DNA from 3 places in the Microbispora sp. H10670 genome. Region 2 is predicted to be linked to each of the others. Evidence: riboswitches for the same ligand, from Rfam matches in the RefSeq annotation. Region 2 holds a riboswitch; each other region holds the start of a gene.
What was found. A riboswitch is a leader RNA that binds a small molecule or an ion and turns the genes downstream of it on or off. The one in region 2 is predicted to bind S-adenosylmethionine.

Region 1: another riboswitch for S-adenosylmethionine. It lies ahead of HHX33_RS32065 (aminotransferase class V-fold PLP-dependent enzyme); the one in region 2 lies ahead of HHX33_RS22475 (ABC transporter substrate-binding protein).
Region 3: another riboswitch for S-adenosylmethionine. It lies ahead of thrC (threonine synthase); the one in region 2 lies ahead of HHX33_RS22475 (ABC transporter substrate-binding protein).

Annotation. Positions count from the first base shown of each region.
Region 1 is NZ_JABBWW010000038.1:17,438-20,687, forward strand. Features, by position in the region: gene HHX33_RS32050 (SAM-dependent methyltransferase) at 1-28, shown strand, start outside; gene HHX33_RS32055 (antibiotic biosynthesis monooxygenase family protein) at 38-355, shown strand; gene HHX33_RS32060 (cytochrome P450) at 335-1,534, opposite strand; SAM riboswitch class IV at 1,613-1,728, shown strand; gene HHX33_RS32065 (aminotransferase class V-fold PLP-dependent enzyme) at 1,778-3,052, shown strand; gene HHX33_RS32070 (NADH-quinone oxidoreductase subunit D) at 3,107-3,250, shown strand, end outside.
Region 2 is NZ_JABBWW010000016.1:171,973-175,222, reverse strand. Features, by position in the region: gene HHX33_RS22475 (ABC transporter substrate-binding protein) at 1-1,377, opposite strand, end outside; SAM riboswitch class IV at 1,561-1,671, opposite strand; gene HHX33_RS22470 (sensor histidine kinase) at 1,814-2,929, opposite strand; gene HHX33_RS22465 (response regulator transcription factor) at 2,922-3,250, opposite strand, start outside.
Region 3 is NZ_JABBWW010000041.1:20,371-23,620, forward strand. Features, by position in the region: gene HHX33_RS32705 (alpha,alpha-trehalose-phosphate synthase (UDP-forming)) at 1-875, opposite strand, end outside; gene HHX33_RS32710 (RNA polymerase sigma factor) at 978-1,529, shown strand; SAM riboswitch class I at 1,626-1,765, shown strand; gene thrC (threonine synthase) at 1,780-3,048, shown strand; gene HHX33_RS32720 (MoaD/ThiS family protein) at 3,094-3,250, shown strand, end outside.

The sequences.
Region 1 (3,250 bases), on a different contig from region 2:
CTGGCTCAGCCAGTCCCGGTGTGGATGAGGAGACATCATGATCGCGAGAATCTGGCGCGCGAGCGCGACCCCGGAGGGCGCCGACGGCTACGAGCGGCACTTCACCGAGGCGGTCCTGCCCTCCCTGCGCGGCATGGCCGGGCACCGCGGCGCCTACCTGCTGCGGCGCGACACCGACGGCCGGGTGGAGATCGAGGTCATGACCCTGTGGGACTCGATGGACGCGATCCGCCGCTTCTCCGGGGAGGACCCCGCGACGGCCGTCGTCGAGCCCGCGGCCCAGGCCGTCCTGCTCGGCTACGACACCACGGTCACCCACCACACGGTCAGCGTGTCAGACGGCGACCTTCAGTGACTCCAGGCCGCGCATGATGTAGCTGGGCTTCCAGGTCGGCTCCTCGGCGAGCTCCAGGCGGGGCGCCAGCCGCAGCAGCGCGCCGAACGACTCCGCCATCTCGACCCGCGCGAGCGGCGCGCCGAGGCAGAAGTGGATGCCCGCACCGAACGAGATGTGCGGGTTGTCCGCCCGGCCGACGTCGAGGCGGTCGGGGTCGGCGAAGACCTCGGGGTCCCGGTTGGCGGAGCCGAACAGCAGCGCGATCTCCGCACCCCGGGGGATCGCCACCCCGCCGGCCTCGACGTCCTCCAGCACCCACCGCTCGAACATCTGCGCCGGGGTGTCGTAACGCAGCAGCTCCTCGACCGCCGCCGGCATCAGGCCGGGGTCGGCGCGCAGCCGCTCCAGCTCGCCGGGGTTGCGGAACAGCGCCCACCACCCGCTGCCGGTGGCGTTGACCGTGGCCTCGTGCCCGGCGTTGAGCAGCAGCACGCAGGTGCCGATCAGCTCGTCCTCGGTGAGCCGGTCCCCGTCGTCCACCACCTGCGCGAGCGCGGAGATCATGTCGTCGCCCGGACGCTCCCTGCGCGCCCTGGCCAGCCCGCGCAGGTACTCGGCGAACTCCGTCGCCGCGCGTACGGCCGTGTGCTGGACCTCCGGCGACGGGTTCAGCTCGTACATCCCGCAGATGTCGGCCGACCAGGGGCGCAGGAGGTGGCGGTCGGCCTCCGGCACGCCCAGCATCTCGGCGATCACGGTGACGGGCAGCGGCTCGGCCACCTCGGCCAGCAGGTCGCCGCCGCCGCGCTCGACCAGCCCCTCGGTCAGCTCCGTCGCGATCCTCCGTACGCGCGGGCGCAGCGACTCCACCATCCGGGGCGTGAACGCCTTGGACACCAGGCGGCGCAGCCGGGTGTGGACCGGCGGCTCCACGTCGAGCATCCCGGCCCGGATCACCCGCCAGAAGGGCTCCTGGAAGTCCGGCTCGGGCTCCCGGCCGAACTCCTCGTGCGTGGCCGTGTGCAGGTAGGACCGGCCCAGGCGGCGGTCGCGCAGCAGCGTGTTGACGTCGGCGTGCCGGGCGACCAGCCACTGCCCGGTCGGCTCGAAGAAGCTGACCGGATCGTTGTCCCGCAGGTCGCGGTAGGCGTCGTACGGGTGAGCCACGAACTCCGGATTCCAGGGATCAAACCTCACATTGGACACCATAACGGTAAAGCGCCTCTCACCAGGGGACTTGCCGGATCGCCGGTTCTCCGGGTTATAGTGCGCTCAGGTCATGAGTGCCAGCGTCAAGCCCCGGCTTGCTGGCCGGCAACCCTCGCGCTCGCGGCGGGGTGCCCCGGGTGAGGACCGGGCCCGGCGCGCGGTGTGCCGGGCAAGCGCGGGCTCCGCCGTACGACGCCATGGCAGGGGTCCCCGACCCGAGGAGGCCTGGCGTTGTCCGCTCTCACCTTCGTCCCGCAGCAGCCCGCCAACCCCGTGTCCGAGCCGGTGCGCGTACCGGTGGTCGTGGGCGCCGACCTGGAGGTCCCGGTCCGGGGCGGCCGGCTCGTGCCGTACGCGAACCTCGACTACGCGGCGAGCGCGCCCTGTCTTGAGCCGGTGAACGCCGCCGTCGCGGCGGCGCTGCCGGCCTACTCCAGCGTGCACCGGGGCGCGGGCTACGCCTCGCAGCTCACGACCCAGCGGTACGAGCAGGCCAGGCACACCGTGCGGGCCTTCGTGGGCGCCCGCCCCGGCGACGCCCTCGTCTTCGTGCGCAACACCACCGACGCGATGAACCTGCTGGCCCGCAGCCTCCCCGAGGGCACCACGGTCGTCGTGTTCGGCACCGAGCACCACGCCTCGCTGCTGCCCTGGACCGACGCCGTACGGCTCGCGCCGCCCGCCTTCCCCGGCGAGGCCGTCCGGGCCGCCGACGAGGCCCTCGCGGCGATCGAGGGCCCGGCCCTGCTCGTCGTGACCGCCGCGTCCAACGTCACCGGAGAGCTGTGGCCGATCGCCGGGCTCGCGCACATCGCGCACCGGCACGGCGCGCGGATCGCCGTGGACGCCGCCCAGCTCGTCCCCCACCGCGGGCTCAACCTCGCCGCGCTCGACCTCGACTACGTCGCCTTCTCCGGGCACAAGCTCTACGCGCCGTTCGGCGCGGGCGTGCTCGTCGGCCGGCCCGACTGGCTCGCCGCCGCCGACCCGTACCTGCGCGGCGGCGGAGCCGTGCGAGCCGTGGGCGAGACCACCGAGTGGAGCGACGACCCCGAGGCTCGGCACGAGGCGGGGACGCCCAACGTGCTCGGCGCGGTCGCGCTCGCCGCCGCCTGCGACGCCCTCGCCGCGACCGGCTGGACCCCGCTGGTGCGGGAGGAGGAGCGGCTGCTCGCCCGCCTGCGCGCCGGGCTCGCCGCGATCCCCGGCGTACGCGAACTGTCGCTGTGGGGCCCGGACCACCCGCGGGTCGGGATCGTGTCGTTCGTCGTGGAGGGCCGCCCGGCCCGGGAGGTCGCCGAGATCCTGTCGGCCGAGCACGGCATCGGCGTCAGGGACGGCAAGTTCTGCGCCCACCCGTTCGTCCGCCACCTCCTCGGCGGCGCCGAGGACGAGGGCTGCGCGGACGGCACGGTGAGCGCCGTACGCGCCTCGATCGGCATCGGCACGACCGAGGAGCACGTCGACCGCCTCATCACCGCCCTCCGCGAAATCGCCCCCGCCTGACCCCGACCGCCGTGGCTTTCGCCGGTGGGTGACGGGCGTGAAAGCATGGACGGTATGACCGAGCAGGACGGCCCGCGTGTCGAGCGAGTGGTGGGCATCGGGGCCGGGGCGGACGCGGTGCGGCCGGGAGGGCTCGCGACGGAGGACCTGATCCTCGACATCGGGCCGCAGCATCCGTCCACGCACGGGGTGCTGCGG
Region 2 (3,250 bases):
GGAGGTGTCGAACAGGTTGCGCAGGGTGTCGCCGTCGGCGCGCTGCCAGCTGAAGTCGATGAGGTCGTAGTCGCCCTTGGGATACTTCTCCAGCCATTCGTTGACCGTGCCGGAGACGAACTGGATCTCGAAGCCGATCTTCTTGGCCTCGGCCTGGATCTGCTCGGCCAGCGTGTCGCGCTGCTCACGCGCGAACGCCTTGAGGAACCCCCAGCGGATCGTCAGCCGCCTGCCGTCCTTGGTCCGGTAGCCCTCGGCGTCCTTCCCCGACCAGCCGGCCTCGTCCAGCAGCCGGGCGGCCGCCGCGGGGTCGTACTTCGTCTTTCCTTCGAGCGTCTTGTCGTACCCGTCGGTCGACGGGGAGATGGGGCCCGCCGCGGGCTGGAACGCCCCGAAGTAGAGGTTCTTGACGATCGTCGCGAAGTCGATGCCGTCGCGGAACGCCTGCCGGACCCGCTTGTCGGCGAACGGCCCGGAGGTCGTGTTCGGGTAGAAGTTGTAGTTGCCGCCCGGCGCCTGCCGCGTGGTGACGGTCAGCCGGGGGTCGCCCTGCACCTGCTTGACGTTCACCGGCGGCACGCTGGCGATCCCGTCGACCTGCCCGCTGGTCAGCGCGCCGAGCCGGACGGAGTCCTCGGTGATGACCTTGATCTCCAGCTTGTCCAGGTACGCCTCCCCGGTGTGCCCGGCGCCCTCCGGCGCCCAGGAGTAGCCGGGGTTGCGGTGGTAGGTGATGCCCTTCTGCACCACGTACTCGTCGATCACGAACGGCCCGGACCCGACGACCTTCTTGCACAGCGCGTCCTGCGGCTGCTTCAGCGACCGCGGCGACTCGATGCCGAAGTACGCGGTGGCGAGGGCGGACAGGAACGGCGAGTACGGCCTGCTGAAGTGGACCTTCACCGTGTGCGGGTCGACGACCTCGCTGCCCTTGTACGGCTCGATGTATCCCGCGGCGAGCTGCGACTTCGTGGCGGGGTTCACGATGTGGTCGAGGTTGGCCTTGACCGCCGCCGCGTCGAAGGGCGTGCCGTCGGAGAACTTCACGCCGTCGCGCAGGGTGAAGGTGTAGGTCTTCTGGTCGGGCGAGACGGTCCACTTGGTGGCGAGCCAGGGGTGGATCTTGCCCTCGGTGTCGAGCGACACGAGCGAGTCCAGGGCGGGCCGGGTGAACAGGCCGGCCACGTCGGCGGGGCTCTGATGGGGATCGAGGCAGGTGGAGGGCTCGGTGTTGACGGCGAACGTCAGCGTGCCGCCCTTGACCGGCCCGGCGGGGGCCTTGCCCGCCGCGGTGTCCTTGCCTGTCGTGCCGCAGGCGGCGAGGGCGAGGACCCCCAGAAGCGAGACGCCGATGGATAAGCGCGTGTTCGTGGACATCGGGGAGAGCCTTTCGGTGTTCAAGACGGGACGGCGTTCAAGAGGGAACGGCGTTCAAGAGGGGACGGCGGAGTGGGGAGGCGGCGTGTCCCGGCCTGTGCCCGCCCGAAACTCCCCGTGAGTGGCCATGCCGCCTCCCGGAGAGCGTGCCGCGCACGCCCCCATGACCAGGAGCCCCGATGGGGCCCGCGCTTGCGGCGCGACTGCCACGCCGCCAGGTTTTCCCCGGGGCACCCCGCGCGGTGCGAGGGTTGCCGGCCGACGAGCCGGGGCTTGGCGTCGGCGCTCAATACCTATAAATAAAGTAGGAAAACTAGGGTAATCTGTCAACACGCTTTCGCCGGGGATTCCGGCCTTTCCGCGAGGAGCGGCGGTCCGGTGACGACGAGTGGCACGGCCCCGCGGCAGCGGCCGGGGGCGAACCGGGCGGCCGTGCCTACGGCGCGCCGGGAAGCCGTACGGTGACGAGGAGCCCGCCGTGGGGGCCGGGAGCGAGATCGAGGGTCCCGTTGTGGGCGCGGACGACGCTGTGCACGATGGCCAGGCCGAGACCGGCGCCGGCGTGCTCGTCGGTGCGCACGCGTTCCGTTCCGCGCTGGAAGGGTTCGGTGAGGGTCGGAATCAGTTCCGGCGGGAGCGGGCGGCCCGTGTTCTCGACCCGCAGCAGGCTGGTGCCGCCGTACGCCTCGGTGTGGACCGTCACGGTGCCGCCGGCGGGGAGGTTGTGGACGATCGCGTTCTGGACGAGGTTCGTCACCATCCGCGCCAGGAGCTCGGCGGAGCCCTCGGTCCGGGCCGCCCCGCCGGTGACGTTCAGCGTGATCCGGCGTTGTTCGGCGAGCGGAAGCAGCGTCTCGGCGGCCTCCTCGGCCGCGAGGGAGAGGTCGACGCTCCCCCGGGTGAAGTCGCCGCGGTCGCCGCGGCTGAGCAGCAGGAGGGCCGCGGTGAGGTCGATCGCCCGCTGGTTGACGGTGTGCAGGCGGTCGAGGAGTTCGTCCCGGTCCCGCGTGGGGTCCCGGCGGGCCACGTCGAGGAGCGTCCGCGAGATCGCCAGCGGGGTGCGCAGTTCGTGGGAGGCGTTCGCGGCGAACCTCCGCTGCTCGGCGACGTGGGACTCGAGCCGGTCGAGCATCGAGTCGAACGCGTCGGAGAGCTCCCGGAACTCGTCCCGGCGGCCCTTCATGCGGATCCGGTGGGACAGCGACCCGTTCGCGGTCGTCCGCCGGGCCGCGTCCGTGATCTGGGTGAGCGGTGCGAGCATCCGGCCGGCGAGGAGCCATCCGCCCAGCAGGCCGAACGTCAGCAGAAAGGCCAGTGCCTGGCCCGCGCGGGGGACGAAGGCGCGCTGGAGGTCGGTGCGGTTGGGGATGAACCGCAGGGGCGCCGCCCCGGGCGGGGCGGCCCCCGGCCCGGTGCCGAGCGCGCCGTCGGGCACGTAGCGCAGCAGGAACACCCACACCACCGCCAGCAGGAGGGCGCCGGCGAGCAGGAGGAATCCGGCGTAGCTGAGGGTGAGTTTCAGCCGGGTGCTGAGCCCTGGGCGCCTATCCATGCGTGCTGCCGGGGCCCGTCCCCGTGGCGATGCCGGTGTCGATCCGATAGCCGACACCGGGCACCGTGGCGATGACCCATGGTTCGCCGAGCCGTTTGCGCAGCGCGGAGACGGTGATGCGCACGGCGTTGGTGAGGGGGTCGGCGTTCTCGTCCCAGGCCCGTTCCAGCAGCTCCTCGGCGCTGACGATCCCGCCCTCGGCGGCGACGAGGACTTCCAGCACGGCGAACTGTTTGCGGGTGAGCGCGACGTAGCGTCCGCCGCGGAACACCTCCCGGCGGAAGGGGTCGAGCCGCAGGCCCGCGATCTCGCGAACCGGGG
Region 3 (3,250 bases), on a different contig from region 2:
GACAGCTCCGTGCGGTCGATCCGCACGATCAGCCTGCGGTCGCCGACGTGGTCCCTGATCGCCGCCATGTGCGACTCGACGTCCGGTTCGGCCGCCCGCGCCCGCAGCGCGTCGCCGTCCACCCCGAGCGGGTGCACGCCGATCCGGGTGGTCCTGCCGCCCCAGGTCACCGTACGGGCCGCGTGGTCCACCCGCGCCCCGAGCAGGGCGGCGCAGCAGTCCATGAAGGCGCGCGCCCAGCGGGCGGTGAGGAAGCCGGCGTGGTCGGCGCCGAGGATGCCCGACAGCACCTCCGCCGCGACGTCCTCGGGCAGCAGCGCGAAGTACTCCGGCGGGGCCCAGGGCGTGTGTGAGAAGTGGCCGATGCGCAGGTCGGGCCGTTCGACCCGGAGCATCGCTGGGGTGAGCGTCAGGTGGTAGTCCTGCACCATCACGCGGGCCCGGTGCGTGGCCTCCTCCGCCAGCGCGAGCGCGAACGCGCCGTTGTAGGTGCGGTACGACTCCCATTCACGCGCGAACCGGGTGCCGAACTCGGGGGAGAAGGGCGTGTTGTAGAGCAGGTGGTTGACGAACCACAGGGTCGAGTTCGCCACCGCGTTGTAGGCCCGGTGGAAGACCGCGGGCGGGATGTCCAGCATGCGGATGGGCCCCGTCTCGAACGCCCGGTCGAGCCGGCCCCCCGGCGCCTGCCGCACCGCCCCGCGGTCGCCGTCCGACAGCGCCGCGCAGACCCACAGCACGTCGGTGTCCCTGACCACGTCCGACAGCCCGGACACGAGCCCGCCGCCGCCCCTGCGCATGGTCAGGCCGCCGTCCTCCGACAGGGTGAAGGACACCGGGCCCCGGTTGGACGCGATCAGGATGGAGCTGCTCATTGGGGTTTCCCCTCGATCAGAGCGGGCGCGCATGCCGGAAGATTAATAAAAGCGGACCTCCATCAATAGGATGTCAACCGATCGCGGGAGGGCTGGAACGGGATGGCACTGGACGACGTCACCGAGGAGCTGGCCGGATCGGCCGCCCGGGGAGATCACCGCGCCCTCGGTGAGCTGCTGCGGCGCATCGAGCCCGACGTGCTGCGGCACTGCGAGCGGCTACTACCGTACCGGCAGGACGCGGAGGAGGCGGCGCAGGACACGCTGCTCGCCGTGGCCCGCAACATCGCCCGGTTCGAGGGCCGGGCCAAGTTCAGCACCTGGCTGCACATCGTGACCGTGAACTGCGCCAGGACGACCTACCGGTCGCTCAAGCGGCGCTCGTCCGAGCAGGCGGAGGAGCTGCCCGAGCAGCGGCCGGACCCGCGGCGGGTGAGCGTCATCGCGGGGTCGCGGCTCGACCTGCTCGACGCGATGGAGGCGCTGGAGGCCGAGCGGCCCGACCTCGCCCAGGCGCTCGTGCTGCGCGACATCTGCCAGCTCGACTACTCCCAGGTCGCCGACCAGCTCGGCATTCCCCTCGGCACCGTCAAGTCCCGGATACACCAGGCGCGCAAGTACGTGCAGAGCGCGCTCGGCGAGGCCTACGGCTGATACAAACCATCTCGCCATCTGAGACGGCGGAACGGACACAGGGGACGCCGGGGTACAGTGCTGGAGGACCTTTTTCGAAGGTTCTACAACTGAAGATGCTCATCCAGAGGGGTGGAGGGACCGGCCCTGCGAAGCCCCGGCAACCTCCCCGGTGTCGAACTCGTGCCCACGAGGCCCGGCCGGGACAGGTGCCAATTCCGGCTCGCGGCCAGGGCGGTCGCGAGCGAAGATGAGGGAAAGGCCTCGCTTCATGGCGCACATCAGCACCGCGACCCCCACCACCGCCACCGACTTCGGCCCTGCCACCGGTCTGTCCTGCCGCGAGTGCGGCGCCCACTACGACCTCGGCCCGATCTTCGCCTGTACGGAGTGTTTCGGCCCCCTTGAGGTGGCGTACGACTTCGGAGAGGTCCGCCGGGAGGACATCGCGGCGGGCCCGGCGAACATCTGGCGGTACCGCTCCCTGCTTCCCGTCCCCGCCGGGGTGGCGGACAAGCCCAACCTGCAGCCCGGCTGGACCAAGCTCGTGCGGGCCGACCGTCTGGCGGCCGAGCTGGGGCTGCGGTCGCTGCACGTCAAGGACGACTCCGGCAACCCGACCCACTCCTTCAAGGACCGGGTCGTCGCGATCGCGGTCGAGGCCGCGCGCGCCTTCGGCTTCCACACCCTGTCGTGCTCGTCCACCGGCAACCTCGCGGGCGCGGTGGGCGCGGCCGCCGCCCGGGCCGGGCTGGACTCCTGCGTGTTCATCCCCGCCGACCTGGAGCCGGCCAAGGTCACCATGGCCGCGGTGTACGGCGGCCGCCTGGTCGCCATCGACGGCACCTACGACGAGGTGAACCGCTTCTGCTCCGAGCTCATCGGTGACGAGCTGGGCGAGAAGTGGGGATTCGTCAACGTCAACCTCCGGCCCTACTACGCCGAGGGTTCCAAGACGCTGGCGTACGAGATCGCCGAGCAGCTCGGCTGGCGGCTGCCCGAGCAGATCGTCGTCCCGGTGGCCTCCGGCTCGCAGCTCACGAAGATCGACAAGGGCTTCCGCGAGCTGATCAAGCTCGGCCTGGTCGAGGAGCGGCCGTACCGGATCTTCGGCGCGCAGGCCGAGGGCTGCTCGCCGGTCTCCCGCGCGTTCAAGGCCGGGCAGGACGTCGTGCAGCCGGTCAAGCCGGACACCATCGCCAAGTCGCTGGCCATCGGCAACCCGGCGGACGGGCCGTACGTGCTCGACATCGCCCGCCGTACGGGCGGCGCGGTGGAGGACGTGAACGACGGCGAGGTGGTCGAGGCGATCCGCCTGCTGGCCCGGACCGAGGGCATCTTCGCCGAGACCGCGGGCGGCGTCACGGTCGGCGTGCTGCGCAAGCTCGTGCGCGAGGGCCGCCTCGACCCCGAGGCCGAAACCGTGGTGCTGAACACCGGCGACGGTCTCAAGACACTTGACGCGGTGGCCGAGCAGGCCCGTCCGTCCGCGGTCATCCGTCCCTCCCTCGACGCCTTCCGTGCGGCATTCGCCAACTGAAAGCGTTATCACAGGCCCATCGGCAGCAACGAAAGCGAGTGAACAATGAGCGTTTCCGTGCGGATTCCGACGATTCTGCGGACGTACACCAACGGCGTCGCGGAGGTAAGCGGGGAGGGGGGAACGCTCCGCGAGGTCCTGCAGAAGCTGGATGCGGACTATCCGGGCATCGGAGGTCGAATCCTGGATGAGACGGGCAAGA